3 regions of the Pantoea phyllosphaerae genome follow, and region 2 is predicted to be linked to each of the others. Evidence: riboswitches for the same ligand, from Rfam matches in the RefSeq annotation. Region 2 holds a riboswitch; each other region holds the start of a gene.
What was found. Region 2 has a riboswitch for thiamine pyrophosphate ahead of thiC (phosphomethylpyrimidine synthase ThiC). Riboswitches for the same ligand answer to the same signal wherever they lie in the genome.

Region 1 (7,815 bases), on a different contig from region 2:
TCGCACCAAAGGCGTCACCTACTGCCCGCACTGCGACGGTCCGCTGTTCAAAGGCAAGCGCGTTGCGGTCATCGGCGGCGGTAACTCCGGCGTTGAGGCGGCTATCGATCTGGCGGGCATCGTCGAGCACGTGACCCTGCTGGAGTTCGCGGGCGAAATGCGCGCCGACCAGGTGCTGCAGAACAAGCTGCGCAGCCTGAAAAACGTCGATGTGATCCTGAACGCGCAGACGACAGAAGTGAAAGGCGACGGCAGCAAAGTGACCGGCCTGGCCTATATCGATCGCAACAATCAGACGGCGCACGACATCGCGCTGAGCGGTATCTTTGTGCAGATCGGTTTGCTGCCGAACACCAGCTGGCTGGAAGGCGCGGTAGAGCGCAACAAAATGGGCGAGATCCTGATTGATGCGAAATGCGAAACCAGCCTGAAAGGCGTATTCGCGGCGGGCGACTGCACCACGGTGCCGTACAAGCAGATCATCATTGCCAGCGGCGAAGGTGCAAAAGCCTCACTGAGCGCCTTTGACTATCTGATCCGCACCAAACCGGCTGAATAACCTTTTGCGATAGCCACGCAACCGCCCCGTGACCTCTGTCTCGGGGCTTTTTTTTAATAGCCTGCCCACGACATCAGCATCATCCATACCGGCGTCGTCACCGCCGCGAATAGCGTAGAAAAGAGCATGCTTGCCGCCGCCGGGCCGGTCAGCACGTTGAACTTCTGCGACATCAGGTAGACGTTGACGCCAACCGCCATCGAACCGAGCAGCACCACAACCCGACTCTCCAGCGGCGGCAGATGCACCAGCCAGGCGATCGCCCAGATGGTCATCGGCTGCAAAATCAGCTTAAGCAAACAGATGGTATAGCTTTCACGCAGCCCGTCGCGCACGCGATAGTGCGCCAGGCTCATGCCGAGCGTTACCAGCGAGAGCGGCGCGGCGATAGCGCCGAGCATGCGCAGCGGCTCGGCGGCAATGGCCGGCAGCGGCTGCTTTAAAAAGCTCCAGGCGGTGCCGCTGAGGATGCCGATAATCAGCGGATTCTTCGCCACGATGAGCAGGGTATGGCCGATGCCCTTCAGCGAGAAGCTGCCCTGTTTCGCCCACTCCACCGAGAGCGTCAGCAGTGTCCAGAGGATCAGGCTGTTGAACACCAGCACCAGCGCCACCGACGGCAGCGCCTGCGGGCCGAGCAGCACCGTTGCCACCGGAATGCCGAGCATCACATTGTTGGAGAAGATGCCGCCGAGCGCGAAAACCGTGCCCGCGACGCCGTCGAGCTTGAACAGCCGCGCCCCCAGCAGGCGGCCAAGGATAAAAATTAGCAAGCAGCTGCCGAAAAAGGCCAGCAGCAGCCGCACATCCACCGGCGGGCTTTTGTAGAAGTCGCTCATTACGCGGAACAGCATGCAGGGCAGGGCGACGTTAAAGACAAAGCGGTTCATGCCTTCGCTGATAGTGAGCGGCCATTTGCCAATGCGCGTCAGGGCATAGCCAAGAAAAATCAAAATAAACAGCGGAGCGGAAAGGTAAATCTGATGGGTAAGGGTATCAAGCAAGCCAGGCATAGCGCGTCTGTTATCGGCATCAGGTAACATCAGCCTAACATGTTGTTGCGAAAAGCGTCACCCAGCAGCGCATTCTCTAGCCCAGCCAGCGTCGCGCCTGCGCGTCGCTGATATCGCGGTAGTAGACGCGATGCAGCGTCTGGTCGCAGCTTCTGCAACGGGCAGTAATATGAGTCGAAAAATAGCTTCTGCCATTCGGGGCAACAGCATTAGCACGAATAATTACAACATCCTGCCAGTGGTGCCAGTGCGGGATAAGCGAGAGCAGTTTCATCAGGTTCCTCTGAAACGGATAGCCAGGATTAAACAGCATGGTTTGCGGGCCCGGAGCATTAGGCTTGTTTTTCGGCGGTGGCTGGTTGATCGAGATCATGTAGAACCGTGCTAACTGGTAATACCTCTTAAGAGGTAGTCATATTGCTTTCACTCGCCGCCTCTCTTATGCTGCTGGCGTAACATTCGACTCGGGATGTGCTTCTGCGTGAAGGCTAAGAAACCTGATTTGAATAATGCCAGCGTAGGGGCCAGGATTTCGCCTGCTTACATCTCCTGATTGCCGAAGGAAAACTGGATAAATAGAAAATGCTACGCAGAAGCCATTCTTATGCATCTCAAAATCTACATTTCGTGATCTAAAGGCGAGTAATCTAATCGCTTTCGGATATACGTACAAGGAAAGCCGCATAAGCGGCTTTATAAACAATGCTTAGATAGAGAGGAGAGAAGTTATGATAGTAAAAAGAAATAAAACAACCATTAATAAAAACAAAGTAAACTTAATTTTTAGCCATGATACCTTTTCATTGGGTAAACCTTTGATGAAATCATAATGATCAGAATCCATATTTCTGACCGGAAAAGTTCCCTTTTTAAATACGAATGGGAAGATGAAATAAAAATCTTTCTGGAAGGTTAAGAATATCCCACCTGCTTGTGCAAGAATTATTCCTGCTGGTACATAACCGAATCGTTCTTTAAAAATATCGCACAACAAAAGATGTTGTTTGTTTTTTAGAACAGAATACCCGATTGCGATAAATCCGAAGACTATACACAATAGTGTTGATGTCGCAGATAGGATGCCCACTATTCACCTACCGTTTTATAAATAAGTTCACCGAGATTTTCACCTTGATCCGATAGGAATTCACCGCCTACATAACCTCCACCAGTACCAAGAATTACACCACAAGCTAATGCACCAGCCCCAGCGGCTTCTATTGTCAAAGCACCTAATACTACAGTGCATATACCTGTGCCTATTGCTCCGCCTCCGATGCTTCCAATTATGCCACCAGAAAAGCTACCAACTTCGGTGTATTTCTTTTTGGTACATTCATCTTCACGACCAACAGAACAAGCCTCATTAATTTCATTGATTGAATGCAGAGCACTAAATCCAATTCCTAAATAACCAACATATCGCATAGCTGTTACATATTTTGCAGCTCGTTCTAAATGGGTAGCATAACCATCAATATCACTTATTCCTGTCTCATTCCATTTATGAGTTATCGATTTAGTTGATAGACCAAGTGCACTTTTTAAGTTGCTGTACTCACCGAGTTTCATACCTTTATTAAGGAAACCGACTTTAAGTACACGATCAAGTTCATTGAATAGTTGAGCACGTTTTACATGGAACTGTTCGCCAATTAAAGCCCCTCTGGTCATGTAAGTATTTTTGTATGTTTCTTGAATTTCTTTCAGGATCTTCTCTATATTTTCGAAATACTTCCCGACAGGTTCGGCAGCAAGGCCAATTCCTTTATCGGCGATGTTGCTAAAGTTAGCTATTGTTGCATAGTGGTTATGTAAGAAATTGGCTTCTTTATGTGTAAGCGGTTCTAATGCTGTATCAATACGTTGTTTTGCAGCCTGCATATGTGCGATTTGATCACTGTCCTGTTTTTCAGGATCAACAACCAGCAGAATAGAACCTGCTTTGTATTCCTTACCTGCCCCGTTAAGAGAGCGATAAAGCTCGCGTGTTCCTGCTGGCGGTTCACTTTCGAACAGATATCTTTCATAGGCTCCAGTATCAGCACCGTAAGGAAGTACACAGAAGCCAGGATCTACTGGTTCGCGTTTTGCTTCTACCTTCTTTTTAGCGGCTTGTGCATGTTGTTCAGGCTCTGCAATTTTTGCAGGTTCAGGAGCAGCTAAAGGGGCAGCAGTAACTACAGGGACAGCCTTAACTGCTTTCTTTTCCTCGACCCAATAGGAAGCATTTGGGAATGACGAAATGAAACTTGCGTTACAGGGGCATGTACTGCGGCTATGCAAAGTACCTGCTGCGGCAACTCCATGAATCGAGTAAGTGGGTATACCACCTGCGATATGGTATACCTTGCCATCTTTACCACAAGAGACAGAATCGCCATTTCTCGCGGTCGCAATCCCTCCAAAGCTGTGATTTGGGGAACCTGAAAGAATACTACCGCCGCACGTTGTTTTGTCGCCAATCCTCAGAAAATGACCAGTAGCCATAGAATCATCCTTAATGAAGGTACAAGGTGAGGTACAGCGTAAAATGTAATATTCATAAGTTCAATCTTGTATCAGCACGAGACCTGGCGTAACCTACTAATTGATAAAGAAATGTAATCAACACGACTCGGGGTGCCCTTCTTTGTGAAGGCTGAGAAAGACCCGTATTACCTGATCTGGATAATGCCAGCGTAGGGAAGTCAGATGCCTGACCGCATTCGCCTTCTTGTTCGCCGGTTGGGAGTTATGATGATCCGCCAACCTCAACGCTTTTCCGACGCGCACTTCGCGCCCGTTCTCGCCCGTTTCGTTCAGCGCCAGCCGCTGGTGCACTGCATGACCAACGACGTGGTGCAGAATATGACCGCTAACGTCCTGCTGGCGCTCAACGCTTCGCCCGCCATGGTGATCGATCCCGATGAGGCCGCGCAGTTTGCCGCCATGGCCGACGCCTTACTGATCAATGTCGGCACGCTGACGCGCGATCGCCGCGACGCCATGCTGGCAGCGGTACAGGCCGCCAACGCAGCGCAGACGCCCTGGGTACTCGATCCAGTGGCGGTCGGCGCGCTGCGGTTGCGCACTGAGTTCTGCCAGCAGCTTCTGACGCTGCGGCCTGCCGCCATACGCGGCAACGCCTCTGAAATCCTCGCGCTGGCGCAGCAGGGCGCAGGCGGACGCGGCGTGGATACGCAGCACCAGTCGGAGGCGGCGCTTGAGGCGGCGCGCGCGCTGGCGCGGCAACATCAGACGCTGGTGGCGATCAGTGGCGAGGTCGATTACATCACTGACGGCACCGAGACGCTAAGCGTGCCTGGCGGCAGCGCGCTGATGACGCGCGTGGTCGGCACCGGCTGCGCGCTCTCCGCCGTGGTGGCGGCCTTTTGCAGCCTGCCCGGCGACCGACTGAACAACGTCGCCAGCGCCTGCCGCGTCATGGCGCTGGCGGGGGAGCGCGCCGCCGCGCAGATCGCCGCGCCCGGCAGCTGCGCCACGCTGTTTATCGACGCCCTGTGGCAGCTGGCACAGGAGGCGCGCGCATGAAGCGTATTAACGCTCTGACCATTGCCGGCACCGATCCCAGCGGCGGCGCCGGCATCCAGGCCGATCTCAAGGCTTTTTCGGCGCTCGGCGCCTACGGTACCAGCGTCATTACCGCGCTGGTGGCGCAAAACACCCGCGGCGTGCAGTCGGTCTATCGCATAGAACCTGAGTTTGTTGGCGCACAGCTAGATTCAGTTTTAAGCGACGTGCGCATCGACACGGCGAAAATCGGCATGCTTTCGGAAACCGCGATTGTGCAGATCGTGGCGGAAAAGCTGAAGCGAGCCGCTATCCCTTATGTGGTGCTGGATACGGTGATGGTGGCGAAAAGCGGCGATCCCTTGCTCTCGCCCGATGCCATCGCCAGCGTGCGCGAACTGCTGCTGCCGCAGGTATCGCTGATTACGCCCAATCTGCCGGAGGCGGCGGCGCTGCTGGAGTGCGCGCCAGCACACAGCGAAGAGGCGATGCTGGAGCAGGGGGAAGCGCTGCTGGCGCTTGGCTGTCAGGCGGTGCTGATGAAGGGTGGCCATCTCAGCGACAGCGAGAGCCCGGACTGGCTCATCACTCGTGACGGCGCGGAGCGCTTTACCGCGCCGCGTGTCAATACGCGCCATACTCACGGCACGGGTTGTTCACTCTCCGCCGCGCTGGCGGCGCTGCGTCCGCGCCATAGCAGCTGGGCAAACACGCTGCGCGAGGCAAAGGCCTGGCTGCAGCAGGCGCTGATGCAGGCCGATACGCTGGAAGTGGGCGAGGGAATTGGGCCGGTGCACCATTTTCATCGCTGGTGGTAAAGGTCACAGACAGAAAAGGCCAGCAGCGTGCTGGCCTTTTTATCAATGTGCGGGGCGGGGTTACAGCGACTCAAACCACTCGCTGTTGCGCTCGGCGATCGGCGTAATTGAGAAAATCATCTCCTGCAGATGGCGCCGCATCGCCGCTTCGGCCGCGTCGGCATCGTGGTTTTTCAGCGCGGACAGGATCTCTTCGTGCTGCTCAATCAGGCTGTCCGGCGGCGAGACCTCGCTCAGCGTCAGAAAGCGTACGCGGTCCATCGCCGCTTTGATATTCTCTACCGTCTCCCACGCCAGCAGGCAGTTGATGCTCTCGGCAATCAGGCGGTGAAACTCATCGTCGAGGCTGAGAAACGCCTGGCTGTCATGGCGAGCGGCGGCCATCTTCTGCAGCTGGAGGTTATGCTCCAGCGCCAACAGCGCCACCGGCTCAATCTCCAGCGCCGCGCGCCGTACCACCGACACCTCTACCGCTTCGCGAATAAACCGGCCGTCCGCGACGCGGCGTGCGGAAATTTTACGCACGAAGGTGCCGCGCTGCGGCAACACCTGCACCAGACCCGCTTCTGCCAGCTTGATAAAGGCTTCGCGCACCGGCTGACGCGACACGTTAAACCGGGCCGACACTTCTTTTTCTGACAGCAGTGAACCCGGCTGAATAACGCAGGTCACGATATCCTTACGCAGATAACGATAAATCTGCTGGTTGACCGGTTCGCTGGTGGTGATGGTATAGGCGATAGACATGCGGCATATCCGTATTACGGCTGGCGGCAGCCAGCCCATTGGGAAAGTGTCAGTCTAATCAGCGCGCTGCGACTGCGCCAGCGCTTTTGACACTGAACAATTACGGCGACCCCACCGCCTGCGCCACCGTAGCGCGCGCGCCATGCTCGCGCAGCTGCAGCCAGAAGCGCGTTAGCGTCGCGACCACCTCCGCATTCTGCGCCAGATCCTCGCCAAACACCGCTTTCATCCCCAGCAGCGCCTTCACGCGCGCTTCGCCTTCGTCGCTGGCGGCCACGCGCTCCGCCAGTTCCGCCTTCAGCGGATCGCGGATCTCGATCGGCGCGCCTTGCTCGTCCACGCCGCCGACGTAGCGCATCCAGCCCGCAACGCCCAGCAGCAGCAGGTCGCAGTTGCTGCCGTTGCGCAGATGCCAGCGCACGCTGTCGAGCAGGCGCTGCGGCAGCTTCTGCGTGCCGTCGGTCGCTATCTGATAGGTGCGATGTTTGATGGCGCGGTTTTCATAGCGCGCGATCAGCGAGTCGGCATAGGCGGTGAGATCCACGCCCTGGGTGCGCAGCGTCGGCGCCTGCTGCTCCAGCATCAGCCTGCGCGCGGCGGTGCGCAGGTTTGCGTCCGCCATGCAGTCGCTGATGTGCTCATAGCCGGAGAGGAAGCCGAGATAGGCCAGAAACGAATGGCTGCCGTTAAGCATACGCAGCTTCATCTCCTCAAACGGCAGCACGTCCTTAACCAGCTCTGCGCCTGCCTGCTCCCAGGCGGGACGGCCGCTGACGAAATTATCCTCGATAACCCACTGGAAAAACGGCTCCGCTTCCACCGCCACCGGATCGCGGCTGCCGAGACGCTCGGCAAGCTGGGCAAAGGCGCTGTCGGTCATCGCCGGAACGATGCGATCGACCATGGTCGAGGGGAAGGTGACATGCTGCTGGATATAGTCCGCCAGCGCGCTATCCTGCCGCTGCGCCAGCTGCAGGATCACCTTGCGCGTGACGTGGCCGTTTTCCGGCATATTGTCGCAGGACATCACGCTGAAGGGCGGCAGGTCAGCGTCGCGGCGGCGGCGGATGGCGGCCAGAATCAAGCCCGGCAGCGAGCGCGGCGCGTCGGGGTGGGCCAGGTCATGCACAATATCGGGATGGTCCGGGTTGAGATCGCCGCTGGC
Region 2 (7,815 bases):
AAATGCCGTGTCCGTCGACAAAAAGTAGATCCGGTTTGCGCTCAAGCATCTCCCATGCCGCCAGCAGCGCAGGATATTCGCGAAAAGAGAGGAAGCCGGGAATGTAGGGCATGGTGGTAGCGATGCGCGCCACGCGATGCTCCACCAGCTTGAGAGAGGGATATTCGAGGATCACCAGGGCGGCACGCGTGACCGCCCCTTCCTGCTCGAATCCGACATCGGCGCCGCCGATAAAACGCGGCGGCAGAACGTCGAAATCATCCTGCCGCACCACCTCTGCAGCGCGCTGAATTTGCTCCGCGCGCAGTGCAGCAATGTCCATACTTACTCCTGATGATATTGGCCTGAGAGACGATGTACCGCCTCGACGAACACGCCCGCATGCTCTGGCGGCACATCCTGATGGATACCATGTCCCAGGTTGAAGACGTGACCGCTGCCCGCGCCGAAGCCGTCAAGAATACCTGCGACTTCCTGCTCGATACGTGCAGCTGGCGCATAAAGCATAGACGGATCCATGTTGCCCTGCAGCGCCACTTTGTCGCCGACGCGACGACGCGCCTCGCCAATATCAGTGGTCCAGTCGAGACCGAGCGCGTCGCAGCCGGTGGCCGCCATCGCTTCCAGCCACTGTCCGCCGCCTTTAGTGAAAAGGGTAATCGGCACGCGGCGCCCTTCGTTCTCATGCAGCACGCTGTCGACGATTTTATGCATGTAGTGGAGCGAGAACGCCAGGTAATCGCGGCCGGTCAGCACGCCGCCCCAGGTGTCGAACACCATCACCGACTGCGCGCCCGCGCGGATCTGCGCGTTGAGATAAAGAATGACGCTGTCCGCCAGCTTGTCGAGCATCGCATGCAGCGTTGCCGGATCGGCATACATCATTTTTTTGATTTTGGTAAAAGCCTTGCTGCTGCCACCTTCGACCATATAGGTCGCCAGCGTCCAGGGGCTGCCGGAGAAACCGATCAGCGGCACTTCGCCGTTGAGGTTTTTGCGGATGGTGCGCACCGCATTCATCACATAGCCGAGTTCCTGCTCAGGATCGGGCACCGGCAGTTTGTCGACATCGGCGCGGCAGGTAACCGGGTTAGAAAAACGCGGGCCTTCGCCGGTTTCGAAGTAGAGTCCCAGCCCCATCGCATCGGGGATCGTCAGGATATCGCTGAAGAGGATCGCCGCGTCGAGCGGATAGCGGCGCAGCGGCTGCAGGGTGACTTCACACGCCAGTTCGGCGTTTTTGCACAGCGACATAAAATCGCCGGCTACGGCACGCGTCGCTTTGTACTCCGGCAAATAACGCCCGGCTTGTCGCATCATCCATACCGGCGTCATATCGACCGGTTGACGTAACAGGGCGCGCAGATAACGATCGTTCTTCAGTTCACTCATTTCAGGACTCTCTCAATTTCAGGCGCGTAGTGTAACACTTCTTACGCCTCGCTGCGGCAGATGGCGACGGTATCTTCGATTAGCCGGCGCGCCACAGTGCCCGGCGGCGGCAGCGGCGGCAGCGCGTCGTAGCGGTACCAGCCGGCGTCCAGCAGCTCTTTGTTATCGATTTGCAGATCGCCGCCATCATATTCCGCCATAAAAGCCATCATCAGCGAATGCGGGAAGGGCCAGGGCTGCGAGGTAACGTAACGCAGGTTTTTGACGCGGATGTTGCTCTCTTCCATCACCTCGCGCGCGACCGCCTGCTCCAGCGTCTCGCCCACCTCGACAAAGCCCGCCAGCACGGTATAGATGCTGTTGCGATGACGCGCATGATTGGCCAGCAATATTTCAGCGCCGCGTCGAATGGCGACAATAATGCAGGGCGCGATTTGCGGATAGTAGCGCTCGCGGCAGTGGCCGCAGAGACAGGCGTTTTCATGCTTGCTCAGATGCATTTCGTGGCCGCAGTAGCCGCAGAAGCGATGCGAGCGGTAAAACTCCGCCAGCTGCACGGCGCGCCCGGCAAGCTGAAACAGACCGGGCTCTTCATCAATCAGCTGACGCACCGAGAACATATCGCGATCGCGGCTCTCACACACCAGCCATACCGTTTCGCCCTGCCACTCGCCGACCGCCTGCGCCTTGCTGCCTGTAAGCTTGAACGCAGCGGCGCCGCCGTGAGGCAGATCGCCTTGCGGCAACCAAAGTTTCTGTTCATGGCTGACAATCCACCATCCAGCGTCTACGCTTGAGATCTCATGTTGCATCTAATCGTCATCCTTAGCGTCTTACCGATACGCTGAAGTCCTGATGTTAAGTGTGTAGACAAACAACTATACCCTAAATCGTCCAGCTTGCAGGCGGCACCAGGCCAGCCGCAGCGTGACGGGAAGGGAACTTTCTTTACATGGAGTCAGATATGCTTAACCAGTTAAACGTCCTGACCGAGCGCGTAGGTGGCAGCAACGAACTGGTAGACTCGTGGCTGGACGCCCGTCGCCAGCTACTTGTTTCTTATTACCACCTGGTTGGGCTGAAGCCTAACAAAGAGGCGCTCACAACGTTAGACGAGCAGGCGCTCGACAATTTTTGTCACGGTCTGGTCGACTACCTTTCTGCCGGTCACTTCAGCATTTACGAACGCATCATCAATGAGATGGAAGGCGACAGTCCAATGATTGCCGCTGCGCAGGTTTATCCGCCGCTGGAAGCCAACACCGAGCGCCTGATGCAGCTCTATGATGGCCACTTGCAGCAGTCCATTGACGACGATAACTGCGTTGATTTTCAGCTGGCGCTGTCGGAAGTCGGCGAAGTGCTGGAAGCGCGCTTTACGCTGGAAGATAAGCTGATCCAGCTTGCCTGGGATAATAGCCTGGTGAGCATAACAGCGGCCAATGACAGCAGCAGGCTGTCGCGTCCGGCTTAACATCAAGCAGTTGTAAATGGCTTGTTATTCTGCGCAAGCCCTTCTATGCTGAACGGGTTTTCGACTTTACCGTCAAAAACCCGTTTTGTTTTTTGTGCGATATGCACGGCGTTTTGCGTTTTCAGCGTAGAGTGCGCCGCCAGTTCACGCCCGGATAGCGCGCAGGGACGGGAGCATACTGAAGTATGTGACCGTCACGAGCACTGCCCAGGCGTGAAATGGCAAGCTAAGCCGCTTAAAACGTGAAATGAAATCTTGTCGGAGTGCCCGCAAGGGCTGAGACCGTTAATTCGGGATCCGCGGAACCTGATCAGGTTAGAACCTGCGAAGGGAACAAGAGTAAACATCATCAGTACGCTGGCGATTTTGCCTGCCGTTTCTGTTACTCCTTCCGAACTCCGGACAAGCAACGTTCCCCCTCAACAGGAAAATTGCTATGTCTATGACCAAAACCAACCGACGTGAACAGCGCGCCCAGGCGCAGGCCTTTATTGAAGCGCTTCAGAGCGGCGTCGCCTTTCCCAACTCGAAACGTATCTGGATCCAGGGCAGCCGTGCCGATATTCGCGTGCCGATGCGCGAGATCCAGCTCAGTCCGACGCTGCTCGGCGGCGATAAAGACCGTCCGCGCTATGAAGAGAATGAGGCGGTGCCGGTCTACGATACCGCTGGTCCCTATGGCGATCCCGATGCCGTTATCGATGTTCAGCATGGACTGGCAAAGCTACGCGCCGACTGGATCGCCGCGCGCGACGACAGCGAGACGCTGACGCACACCAGCTCGCGCTATACGCAGCAGCGTCTGGCCGACGACGGGCTCGATCATCTGCGTTTCGAGCGGCTGCCGCAGCCGCGGCGCGCCAAAGCGGGGCGCTGCGTTACCCAGCTCCACTATGCCCGTCAGGGCGTCGTCACGCCGGAGATGGAGTTTATCGCGCTGCGTGAGAATATGGGGCGCGAACGTATTCGCAGCGAAGTGCTGCGCCAGCAGCATGACGGCCACGGCTTCGGCGCGCAGCTGCCGGAAAACATCACCCCTGAGTTTGTACGTCAGGAAGTGGCCGCCGGACGCGCCATTATTCCCGCGAATATCAACCATCCCGAGTCAGAGCCGATGATTATCGGCCGCAACTTTCTGGTCAAGGTCAACGCCAACATCGGCAACTCGGCGGTCACCTCCTCTATTGAAGAAGAGGTGGAGAAGCTGGTCTGGTCGACACGCTGGGGCGCCGATACCGTGATGGATCTCTCCACCGGCCGCTATATTCATGAAACGCGCGAGTGGATCCTGCGTAACAGCCCGGTGCCCATCGGTACCGTACCGATTTATCAGGCGCTGGAAAAGGTCAACGGCGTGGCGGAGAACCTCGACTGGGAGGTGTTCCGCGACACGCTGCTGGAGCAGGCGGAGCAAGGCGTCGATTACTTCACTATCCACGCTGGCGTGCTGCTGCGCTATGTGCCGATGACGGCGAAGCGCCTGACCGGCATCGTTTCGCGCGGCGGGTCGATTATGGCGAAGTGGTGTCTGTCGCATCATCGCGAAAGTTTTCTCTATACGCACTTCCGCGAAATTTGCGAAATCTGCGCCGCCTACGACGTTTCGCTGTCGCTTGGCGACGGCCTGCGTCCCGGCTCGATTCAGGACGCCAACGACGAGGCGCAGTTCGCCGAGCTGCGCACGCTGGGCGAGCTGACAAAAATCGCCTGGGAGTATGACGTGCAGGTGATGATTGAAGGTCCCGGTCATATTCCTATGCAGATGATCCGTCGCAATATGACCGAGCAGCTGGAGCACTGTCACGAAGCGCCGTTCTATACGCTCGGCCCGCTGACCACCGATATCGCGCCCGGCTACGATCACTTCACCTCCGGCATCGGCGCCGCGATGATTGGCTGGTTTGGCTGCGCCATGCTCTGCTACGTTACGCCCAAAGAGCATCTCGGCCTGCCGAATAAAGAGGACGTTAAGCAGGGTTTGATTACCTATAAGATCGCCGCCCACGCGGCGGATCTGGCGAAGGGGCATCCCGGCGCGCAGATCCGCGATAACGCCATGTCCAAAGCGCGCTTTGAATTTCGCTGGGAGGATCAGTTTAATCTGGCACTCGATCCCCACACCGCGCGCGCCTATCACGACGAAACCCTGCCGCAGGAGTCGGGTAAAGTGGCTCACTTCTGCTCAATGTGCGGCCCCAAATTCTGCTCGATGAAAATCAGTCAGGAAGTGCGCGACTATGCGGCCAGCCAGGCCGAGGCGCAGCCGATCGCCATCGGCATGCAGCAGATGTCTGAAACCTTTCGCCGCCGCGGCGGCGAGCTTTACCACTCAGCCGACGCGCTGAACGAGGAGAAACAATGAACGCGCCTTTCCCTGCTACCGCCTCGCGCTTAGGACTCTATCCGGTCGTCGACAGCGTGGAATGGATTGCACGCCTGCTGGAGGTCGGCGTGCGCACTATCCAGCTGCGTATTAAAGATCGGGAGGCGGCGGCGGTGGAGCCATCGATTATCGAGTCGATTGCGCTCGGCAAGCGTTACAATGCTCGTCTGTTTATCAACGATTACTGGCAGTTGGCCGTTAAGCACCGCGCTTACGGCGTGCATCTGGGTCAGGAGGACCTGGATGTCGCGAACCTGAACGCCATTCGCGAGGCGGGTCTGCGGCTGGGGGTGTCGACGCACGACGATCGCGAGCTGGATCGTGCGATGGCGATACGCCCTTCCTATATCGCGCTGGGGCATATTTTCCCTACCGAGACGAAGGCAATGCCGTCAGCGCCGCAGGGGCTGACGGAGCTTCAGCGGCATCTCGCGCGGCTTAAAGGCGTTTCGACCGTGGCAATTGGCGGCATCAGCCTGGCGCGCGCGCCGGCGGTGCTGGCAACCGGCGTCGGCAGTATCGCCGTCGTCAGCGCCATTACCCAGGCGCCGGACTGGCGCGCTGCGACCCAGGCGTTGCTGGCGCTGGCGGAACCGCCGGAGGCCTGACACGGAACGCGCCGCGCAAAAAGCGGCAACCTCCTGCAACAGCGGTAAAAAGAGTGGAAAACGGCGCACAGCGACAGGCTTTCTCGCTCGCGCCGTTATTCTGCTGCGCTACAGTGGCTTTCGCCGGGTATGTGCCCGGCCAGGGCCGGAACCTCCCCTCACCTCTCTGGCCCTGCCTCAACTATTTAGCCAGGAGGGCATCATGCTGCAGGGAGTGTGGAGAGTGTTCGCCCGTGCAGGCGGCTATCGCGTGCTCGACCGCCTGTCCGACTTTTGCCAGCGCCTGTTCGACACGGTCGTCCAGCGTTACCGCGAAGCTCAGTCGCAGGCAGTTGCGATATTTTCCCGATGCGGAAAAGAGCGATCCCACCGCAATCTGAATATGCGAATCGCGCAGTTCGCGATTAAGCCGCACGGCGTCAAACGCTTCCGGCAGTTCAACCCACATCATAAAGCCGCCCTGCGGACGCGAGACGCAGATGCCGCAGGGAAAGTAGTGACGCACCCAGCAGCTGAAGCAGTCGTAGTTGCGCTGATAAAGCTGACGCATACGCCGCAGATGCGGCTGATAGTAGCCCTGGCGAATAAACTCCGCCATCGCATGCTGCGCCAGCGTGTTGCTGGAGCCGGTAGCGATATACTTCATATGCAGTACGCGATCGCGATAGCGTCCTGGCGCAACCCAGCCGATGCGCAGGCCGGGCGCCACCGTTTTCGAAAAAGAGCTGCACAGCAGCACCCGACCGTCCAGATCGAGCGATTTCAACGTGGCTGGCCGCGGATACTCCCAGGCCAGCTCACCGTAAACATCGTCTTCAATCACCGCTACGTCAAAGCGCTGCGCCAGCGTCAACAGTGCACGCTTACGCGCCTCCGGCATAATGAAACCCAGCGGATTGTTGCAGTTAGGCACCACCATGACAGCCTTGATTGGCCACTGCTCAAACGCCAGCTCCAGCGCTTCCAGACTGATGCCGGTGACCGAGTCGGTGGGGATCTCAATGGCGCGAATGCCGAAGCCGCGCAGGGTCTGCATTATGCCGTGAAACGACGGCGACTCCACCGCGATGATATCGCCCGGCTCGCATATCGCGCGGATCGACACCGACAGCGCCTCATGGCAGCCGGTGGTAATAACGATATCGTCAACCGACAGCTGACAGCCGCTGTCGATCGCCAGCCGCGCTACCTGCTCGCGCAAGCCCGTTACGCCATACAGATTGTCATAGCTGAGAAGCTGTGTTTCCTGCCGCTGCGCCTGCCGACTGAGAATTTTCCACAGCGGTTTGAGGGTCGGCTGGGTGAGGTTGGGCATGCCGCTGCCCAGCTGCAGCACGTCGCTTTCCTGACGGCTCTCAAGCAGATCCAGCACCGACTCCCACTGAGTGATCTCTACCGGACGCTGCACCGGGCGCGTCAGCGCCGGCACCGGCGGCGCGGCCTTACGCGGCGCGACGAAATAGCCGGAACGCGGCTGCGGCGTAATCAGCTGCTTCTCCTCCAGCACGTGGTACGCCTGCTGCACGGTGCTAATGCTGACGCCATGTTCAAGGCTCAGCGTGCGCACTGACGGCAGCTTTTCACCGCTGCGGTAAAGCCCCTGCTCAATGCGCTGTGCCAGATGCATCGCCAGCTGTTGATAACGCGTCATGTTCGGCTCCTGTCAGGCTGAGAAGTTAGAAAACAGTACAGACAGGCAAATTTTTTACCATTCAGACGCTGCCTGGGGCAATCTGTATGTTAAATAAAGTCGAATTTTGCGTCTGTATCCTTTGCGCCATCAGGCAGAAACTATTTCTCAGTTCACCTGATGAGGAAAGTAAAATGGGATACGAAGAAAACTGTGCGGCAAAACCTTTTTCTGTTACGCCCTGGTCTCTATTACGCGCCATCGCGCGCTGCCTGAGGGGTCTCCATCAGCGGCGTAAGACGCGCCTGATTCTGCTGCAGCTTAGCGA
Region 3 (7,815 bases), on a different contig from region 2:
ACCACGCTCAGCTGCGACGGAAAGCCGTTAACCGGACGCATCTGGTCGCCGCTGATACGCTGCTCGCTCTGTTGCCAGGGCACGATGCGATAGAGAATGGACGCGTCGAGCGCCTTTATAAAGAAATTTTCCGCCTGCTCAATATTGCTGACGGTGATGCCAATATGCTCAATGCCTCTGATCGCCATCAGGCTTCTCCTTTGGTGTTCTGATTACGTTGATGACAGGTTAGCGCCTGCGCAGCACAGATCAGGGCCAGGTGGCTGAGGCCCTGTGGCAGGTTGCCGCGCCACTCGTTGCTGCGCACATCAAACATTTCATTAAAGATCTCAACGTTGCCGCTGTCGCACAGCGTCTCCAGGATCTCCTCCATGCAGGCGCGCGCCTTGTCGATTTCACCCATTGAGGCCCAGGCCTCTGCCAGCCAGAACGAGCAGGCGATAAAGGTGCTCTCTTCCTCTTCCACGCCGCTGTAGCGGTACAGCATGGCGCGCCCCTGGCCTAGCTCGCGCTGGATCGCCGCATAGGTTGAACGCATACGCGCCGGGTTGACCGCGTTGCCGTAGTGATGCACCAGCGCCAGCGATGCATCCAGCCGATCTTCGCTGCCGACGTAAAACAGATAGGCCTGCTTGCTCTCTGACCAGCAGTGTGTCTCTATCCAGTCGCGGATGCGGTCGCGCTCACGCGCCCAGCGCGCCATCCAGGTGGGTTCGATATGGCGCGCCTCGGCCATGACGACCGCGCGATCCAGCGCCAGCCAGCACGCCATTTTCGAATGGGTATAGTGCTGTTCATCGGGCAGCTCCCAGATGCCTGAATCCTTCAGACGCCAGCGGTCGGCGCAGTGGTTCGCCAGCTGGCCCAACAGGCGCGAGGTGCCCAAATCCAGCACGTGGCCCGCTTCGATAAACAGCTGCGCCGTGGCGAGCATATCGCCATACATGCTTAGCTGGCGCTGGTCGCGTGCGTTATTGCCGACGCGTACCGGCTGCGAATCTTTGTAGCCGCGCAGCGCTGGATAACGCTCCGGCGGTACGATATCGCCCTCCAGCGTATAGCAGGTGCGCAGCTCAATGCCGTGGCGCAGAATGGTCTGCGACAGCCATGAGAAAGCCGCCTTGCAGTCCTCCAGTGCGCCAAGATAGACGAAAGATTTAATAATCAGGCAGGCGTCGCGCACCCAGGCGTAGCGATAGTCGTAATTCTTTTCTCCGCCGATGCCTTCCGGCAGCGAGGTGGTGGCCGCTGCAGCCAGCGCGCCAGTGGGGGAGTACCAGAGAAACTTCAGCGACAGCGCCGAGCGTTTTACGTGGACTTTGTACTCGCCCTCGTAGCTCAGGCTTTTACACCAGTCCTGCCAGGCAGTATGGCTGGTTTCAATACGGGTATCGATGGCGCCGAGATCGGGCACCGCCAGCGGTTCGCGCTGGGTAATCAGCAGCGCCACCAGCGAGCGAGAATCCGGCTGCGTGGTCAGTTCGGCGATCACCTCTTCGTCATCCATATGGGTGATCTTCACGTCGTCGCTGGTGCGCAGCATCGCCATGATATCGCCGATATGAAACACATTGCCCTGCGTAGTCTCGCCCATCCAGGGCGATCGCGTTTCCGCCACAGTGCCGAAACGCAAATGCAGTTTAAGCGTTACGCTGCCGCGCACCCCTTCTACGCGACGTGCCAGTTCGCTCCACGGCAGCCGCCCCGCCAGCGTGCTGTTGAGCGATTCGGTCAGGCGCACTTCCCCTTCGTCAGTGGAGAAACAGGTTTCCAGCACATTGCTCTCTTCGCGATAGTGGCGCTGCACGCGCCAGGGGTTAACGGGCGTCAGCGAAAAAAAGCCGCCGATAGCCGGGTCGAGCAAGCGGTCAAACAGCGGCGGCGAATCCAGGTTTGGGGCACACCACCAGTCGATGGCGCCATCGGGCGCAATTAACGCAACGGAGCGCCCTTCGCCAATGGCAGCGTAGTCGCCGAGGCCAGCAAATCCCTCCTCGCGAATGGGCGAGGCGTAATCACCATTTTTCATCAGAAGCATCCTTGTCTGAAACGCATTCTCTACAGACGAAAAAACTGGCCGCACAGGGCGGCCAGTTTGACAAAAAGCAGGGGGTTACAGCGTGCCGGTGCCGCCGTCGGAGCACCATACCTGACCAGAGGTGTAGCTGCTTTCGACCGAGGCGAGGGTCACATAGAGCGGCGCGATTTCAACCGGCTGGCCGGGGCGGCCCAGCGGCGCGCTGGCACCGAACTCTTTCACTTTTTCCTGCGGCTGACCGCCGGAAACCTGCAGCGGCGTCCAGTAAGGACCCGGCGCCACCGCGTTTACGCGGATGCCTTCTTTGCCCAGCTGCTGTGCCATGGTTTTGGTGAAGGCGACGATACAGGCTTTGGTTTGCGCATAATCGAGCAAAATTTCGCTAGGCTGATAAGCCTGTACGGACGAGGTATTGATAATGGATGCGCCGCGTGGCAGATAATCCACCGCCGCTTTGGTGATCCAGAACATCGCGTAGACGTTGGTTTTGAACGTGGCGTCAAAGTCTTCAGTGGAGAGGGTACGGATCGACTCATTAAACTGCTGACGGCCTGCGTTGTTGACCAGAATATCCAGTCCGCCGAGCTTCTCAACAGCCTGTTTTACCAGTGACTGGCAAAAGGCTTCGTCGCGAATGTCGCCCGGGATCGCCACGGCTTTACGGCCTTCCGCTTCAATCAGCTGAATCACTTCCGCCGCATCGGACTCTTCTTCTGGCAGATAGTTAATGGCCACGTCGGCGCCTTCACGGGCATAGGCGATAGCCACGGCGCGGCCGATGCCCGAATCACCGCCGGTGATCAGCGCCTTACGGCCGGTCAGGCGGCCCGTACCACGGTACGTTGTTTCCCCATGGTCTGGAACCGGCTCCATTTTGCTGGCAAGACCAGGCACGGGTTGTTTCTGCCCTGGGAAAGAGGGTGTCGGAAATTCAACCGGGACGAGAGTTTTGTCGTTTTGATTACTCATGCTTAGCTCCTTGCACATCGTTTTCGGATAATAATAAGCCTGGCACATATGTGAAGTTTGTCACATTAAATTTCGCGAAAGCTTATTAAATCCACCTGTTGAGAGATCAGCATTAATAATAAGACGCCTTTTTGCTTTTCAGGGTGGGCTGCACAATTTTTTTTGCCAGAGATATTTAAATGCCGGTTTAATAAACAGTTTATATAATCCACGCTTATCTGAGTTGCTCGAGAAGTATTAATAATGGTTTTATGTATAAATTATTTATTATCAGCAATTTAAGTTATATTCCTGGTGTTTACGTTGCGCTTTTATATCATTTTGTCCTGGCCTGATTTTTTTAGCGTTGGCGCTTTGAACGACGCGTAGCGCACTTCTGGTCAGGGCAAAAAATATATTTATCCTCGCCAGGCAAAACGGGAAATAACGCTCTTTATCGCCCGCAGCGAAACAGCGAAAAAACCAGGCGCATATTTATGCTGTCCGGCCGCTTCATAAAGGCAGAATACGCTGTATTTACTGAGGTTTCCCCCCGCTCGCGCCGTGCGTCTGGGTTACTCTGAACGCTCTTTTCTGCAACAGGCAATAAGGAGCGCCACGTGAGCGCGTCGACGGGAATTTCACTCAAAATTATGGCGACACTTAGCTCGACGCTGATGCTTGCCTGCGTAAAAGGTCTGGAGGGTGCGTTTCCGGTGGGAGAAGTAATCTTCTTTCGTTCGCTGGTGGGCATAATGCCGCTGCTGGTATGGCTAACCTTTCAGGGCGGCATTATTCAGAACATTAAAACCCGCAACGTGAAAGGGCACATCGGTCGCGGCCTGGCGGGCACCTTCAGCATGTACCTCAGCTATCTGTCGCTGATTTATATCTCTCTGACCGACGCCACCGCAATTAACTACGCCGCGCCGCTATTCACCGTGCTGCTGGCGGCCTTAGTGCTGCGCGAAAAGGTGCGGCTGAATCGCTGGCTGTCAGTCGCGGCCGGTTTCGTGGGGATCGTCATTATGCTCTCCGGCCACCTGTCGCTCAGCGGCGCGCCCAGGCTAACGGTCGCCAGCCTGGCCTCTTCCGTCGGCGTCTTGCTGGCGCTATTCTCTGCGCTCTGCACCGCAGGCGCGCTGATTCAGATCCGCTACCTCAGCGGTAAAGAGAAGCCGGGCGCAATCGCCTTCTGGTTTACCGCCATGACGGGCGCGACCTCGCTGCTGACGCTGCCGTTTGGCTGGCGCGTGCCGCAGGGAGAGCAGCTGCTTCTGCTGCTGGGGTGCGGCCTGTGCGGCGGCCTGACGCAAATTTTGCTGACGCTGAGCCTGCGCTACGCCGACGCCTCGCTGCTCGCCCCGTTCGATTACAGCTCGCTGCTCTGGTCGGTGATTATCGGCCTGGTTTTCCTCGGCACCCTGCCGGAGAAACTCACCCTGATTGGGGCCAGCCTGGTGGCGTTCGCTGGCATTTATACGGTTTTAAGCGAGCGACGTCAGCGGCGTCGGGCTGCGGCATCGGCGCTGACTGCCCGCCGCGACACCGCCGATTTAACGCCTGATTAACACACTCTGCTTGACGTCGGGCAGGCAGTTGCCCTACAACTAATGGCCGTCGGGGGAGTCTCGCCAGAGAGACTGAGAGGCTAATAGCGCAGCGCGCGGTTTAGCGACCCTTTGAACCTGACCCAGTTGATACTGGCGTAGGAAGACTCGTATCTCATTGTTTTTCACCTCGTTGAGATGCCTGCCGCGCGAGCCTGCTCACCGCTCACGCTTTTTCCCTTCACGTATCACGGGTCGTCAACATCGAGGCCTGCGTGAACATGACTCTTTTTCAAACCGTTTTCTCTGCCGGGTGCGCGCTATGAGCCGCTGGTCGGTGCTCGGCAGCGGCGTCGCTGGCTTATGCGTCGCGACGCTGCTGGCTGAACAGGGCGAGACGCCAGAGGTGATCCTCAGCGACGAGACGCCCGCGTCGCACTGGGCGGGCGGCATGCTGGCGCCCTTTTGCGAAGGGGAGAGCGCGCCTGAACAGGTTATTGAGCTGGGGCAGCGTGCCGCCGGCTGGTGGGCGCAGCGGGTCGATGGCGTCGCACGTCAGGGCACGCTGGTGGTGGCCGCGCCGCGCGACACGGCGGAGCTGACGCGCTTCGCGCATATGACGCGGCAGCACCAGTGGCGCGATCCCGCGCAGCTTGAGCCTGAACTGGCAGGGCGCTTTGCGCGCGGCCTGTTTTTTCCCGACGAAGCGCACCTTAATCCGCGCGACGCCCTGCGCCAGCTGCGGGCCAGCCTGGAAGCGCGCGGCGTGGTTTTTCACCGCGGCAAACCCGGCGGCACGGTGATCGACTGTCGCGGCATTCACGCCGCCCCTTGCCAGCCCGACCTGCGCGCGGTGCGCGGCGAAATGCTGATCCTGCAGTGCGATGAACTCCATTTCTCCCGTCCGGTGCGGCTGCTGCATCCCCGCTTTCCCTGCTATCTGGTGCCGCGCGCCCGTGGCCGCTTTATGCTCGGCGCCACCATGGTCGAGAGCGACGACGCCAGCCCGATCAGCGCTCGCGCCATGATGGAGCTGCTCAGCGCCGCCTGGAGTATCCATCCGGCGCTGGCCGAAGCGCGCATTGTCGAGAGCGGCACGGGGCGGCGTCCCGCCTATCGCCACAACCTGCCGGAAGTGCGCTATCAAGACGGCGTTTTTTCTCTTAACGGCATGTACCGTCACGGTTTTCTGCTCGCGCCCGCCATGGCGCAGCAGCTTATGCAACTGCTTAGTCAGGAGTCGAATGATGCAAATCGAACTTAACGGTCAGAGAGTGGAAACCGAGGCGACGACCGTCGCCGCGCTGCTGCAGGAGCGGCAGATCGACGCCGCCTGCGTGGCCAGCGCCTATAACGGCCAGTTTTTGCCGCGCGCGCAGTATGAGAGCCAGCGGCTGGAGGCGGGATGCCGCCTGGAAGTGCTGTCGCCGATGCAGGGAGGCTGAACCATGTTTTACGGCTTTGTTCCCCGTTCGCGTTTTTTGCTCGGCACCGCGGGCTATCCGTCGCCCGCTATTCTGCACGAGGCGATCTGCGCCGCGGAGGCGGAGATCATCACCGTCAGCCTGCGGCGTGAGGGCAGCCAGGGCGGCGCATTTCGCGAGCTGCTCAGCCAGCTCAACCGCCGCGTGCTCCCCAACACGGCCGGCTGCCACAGCGTGAAAGAGGCGGTGACCACGGCGCATATGGCGCGCGAACTCTTCGACACACCCTGGATAAAGCTGGAGGTGATCGGCAACGCCGACACGCTGCAGCCCGATCCCTTTGCGCTGGTCGAGGCGGCGCGCATTCTTTGCGCTGACGGTTTTCAGGTCTTTCCCTATACCACCGAGGATCTCATCGTCGGTGAAAAACTGCTGGAGGCGGGCTGCGAAGTGCTGATGCCCTGGGGCGCGCCCATCGGCTCTGGCCAGGGGCTGCGCAATATCGACGGGCTGCGCAGCTTCCGCGCCTGGTTCAAGGGGGTGCCGCTGGTGATTGACGCCGGTATCGGCGCGCCGAGCCAGGCGGCGCAGGCGATGGAGATGGGGTTCGACGCCATTCTGCTCAACACCGCCGTTGCCAAAGCGCAGGATCCGGCAGCGATGGCGGGCGCCTTCGCAAGCGCGATTCGCGCGGGGCAGCAGGCGCATCAGGCGGGCCTGATGGAGCGGCGCGATATGGCCGCCGCGTCGACGCCGGTATTTGGCCTGGCAGAGTTCAGCTAACGGGAAAATCTAATGAATCGTTATCAGCGGCAGCAGATGCTGCCGGAAATCGGCGAAGCAGGACAGCAGCGGCTGCGCGCCGCGCGCGTGCTGGTGGTCGGCGCGGGCGGGCTGGGATCGACGCTGCTGCCGCTGCTGGCAGGCGCGGGCGTCGGCTATCTGCGTATCTGGGACGCTGACCAGGTAGCGCTGCATAATCTGCATCGCCAGACGCTTTACACGGAGGAGGATGTCGGCCAGCCGAAGGCGGTTTGCGCCGCGCGCGCACTGGCCGCCCGCAACCGCGACTGCGTTACCGAGGCGCGGCAGCAGGCGCTGCGCGCCAGTACGGTCGAGCAGGCGCTGTTGCAGGTGGATCTGGCGATCGACGCTGCGGACAGCTTTGCCGTGACCTATACGCTCTCTGACGCCTGCCGGCCGCGCAATATCCCGTTGATCAGCGCCTCGGTGCTGGGGCTGCAGGGCTATGTTGGCGGTTTTTGCGGCGGGGCGCCGGGCTATCGCGCCCTGTTTCCCCGGCTGCCCGCCTCCGCTGGCAGCTGCGACACCGCCGGTGTGATGGGACCGGCGGTAGCGACGCTGGGCGCGATGCAGGCGCAGATGGCCCTCAGCGTGCTGCTGGGGCACAGTCCGTCACCGCTCGGCAGCATAATAAATTGTGACTTCAGCCAGTGGCACTTTCGCGCCTTTCGCTTTGACGACGCGCAGGAGCCGACGCAGCCCGCCATTCCCTTTATCGATCGCGAACTGCTGCATGCCGACGACTGTATCGTTGAGCTGCGCAGCCTGGCGGAAGCGCCGCACAGCGTGGCGGCGCAGGTGGAGCGCCTGCTGCCCGACGCGATCGCCGCGTGGCAGCCGCCTGCCGATCGACGCGTGGTGCTGGTCTGCGCCAGCGGCATTCGCGCGGCGAAAGCGGCTGCCGCGCTGGCGCAGCGCGGCGTCGAGCGGCTGGCGATTATCGCGGCGAACCAGCTATGAGCCCGGTATCACACGGCCCCGATATTCTCTTCGACGACGTGACCTTCGACTGGAAGAGCGCCCCCCTCTGCGCGCGCTTCAGCCTGCGGCT

Region 1: linked by a shared signal. The riboswitch ahead of thiM (hydroxyethylthiazole kinase) and the one ahead of thiC (phosphomethylpyrimidine synthase ThiC) in region 2 are both predicted to bind thiamine pyrophosphate.
Region 3: linked by a shared signal. The riboswitch ahead of ACR6A7_RS03995 (FAD-dependent oxidoreductase) and the one ahead of thiC (phosphomethylpyrimidine synthase ThiC) in region 2 are both predicted to bind thiamine pyrophosphate.

The regions. Positions count from the first base shown of each region.
Region 1 covers NZ_JBPFDE010000001.1:191,602-199,416, forward strand. The annotation lists gene ahpF (alkyl hydroperoxide reductase subunit F) at 1-559, shown strand, start outside; gene ACR6A7_RS00855 (AEC family transporter) at 613-1,572, opposite strand; gene ACR6A7_RS00860 (hypothetical protein) at 1,649-1,846, opposite strand; gene ACR6A7_RS00865 (PAAR domain-containing protein) at 2,659-4,062, opposite strand; TPP riboswitch at 4,181-4,277, shown strand; gene thiM (hydroxyethylthiazole kinase) at 4,312-5,106, shown strand; gene thiD (bifunctional hydroxymethylpyrimidine kinase/phosphomethylpyrimidine kinase) at 5,103-5,903, shown strand; gene ACR6A7_RS00880 (GntR family transcriptional regulator) at 5,964-6,650, opposite strand; gene ACR6A7_RS00885 (mannitol dehydrogenase family protein) at 6,751-7,815, opposite strand, start outside.
Region 2 covers NZ_JBPFDE010000025.1:12,696-20,510, reverse strand. The annotation lists gene nfi (deoxyribonuclease V) at 1-322, opposite strand, end outside; gene hemE (uroporphyrinogen decarboxylase) at 325-1,392, opposite strand; gene nudC (NAD(+) diphosphatase) at 1,434-2,204, opposite strand; gene rsd (sigma D regulator) at 2,357-2,866, shown strand; TPP riboswitch at 3,116-3,216, shown strand; gene thiC (phosphomethylpyrimidine synthase ThiC) at 3,303-5,228, shown strand; gene thiE (thiamine phosphate synthase) at 5,225-5,857, shown strand; gene ACR6A7_RS20655 (aminotransferase-like domain-containing protein) at 6,039-7,508, opposite strand; gene ACR6A7_RS20650 (DUF1127 domain-containing protein) at 7,595-7,815, shown strand, end outside.
Region 3 covers NZ_JBPFDE010000002.1:162,501-170,315, forward strand. The annotation lists gene ACR6A7_RS03975 (VOC family protein) at 1-188, opposite strand, end outside; gene ACR6A7_RS03980 (glycoside hydrolase family 15 protein) at 188-2,029, opposite strand; gene ACR6A7_RS03985 (SDR family oxidoreductase) at 2,114-3,007, opposite strand; gene ACR6A7_RS03990 (DMT family transporter) at 3,607-4,557, shown strand; TPP riboswitch at 4,599-4,718, shown strand; gene ACR6A7_RS03995 (FAD-dependent oxidoreductase) at 4,859-5,800, shown strand; gene thiS (sulfur carrier protein ThiS) at 5,784-5,981, shown strand; gene ACR6A7_RS04005 (thiazole synthase) at 5,985-6,743, shown strand; gene ACR6A7_RS04010 (HesA/MoeB/ThiF family protein) at 6,756-7,724, shown strand; gene ACR6A7_RS04015 (ABC transporter ATP-binding protein) at 7,721-7,815, shown strand, end outside.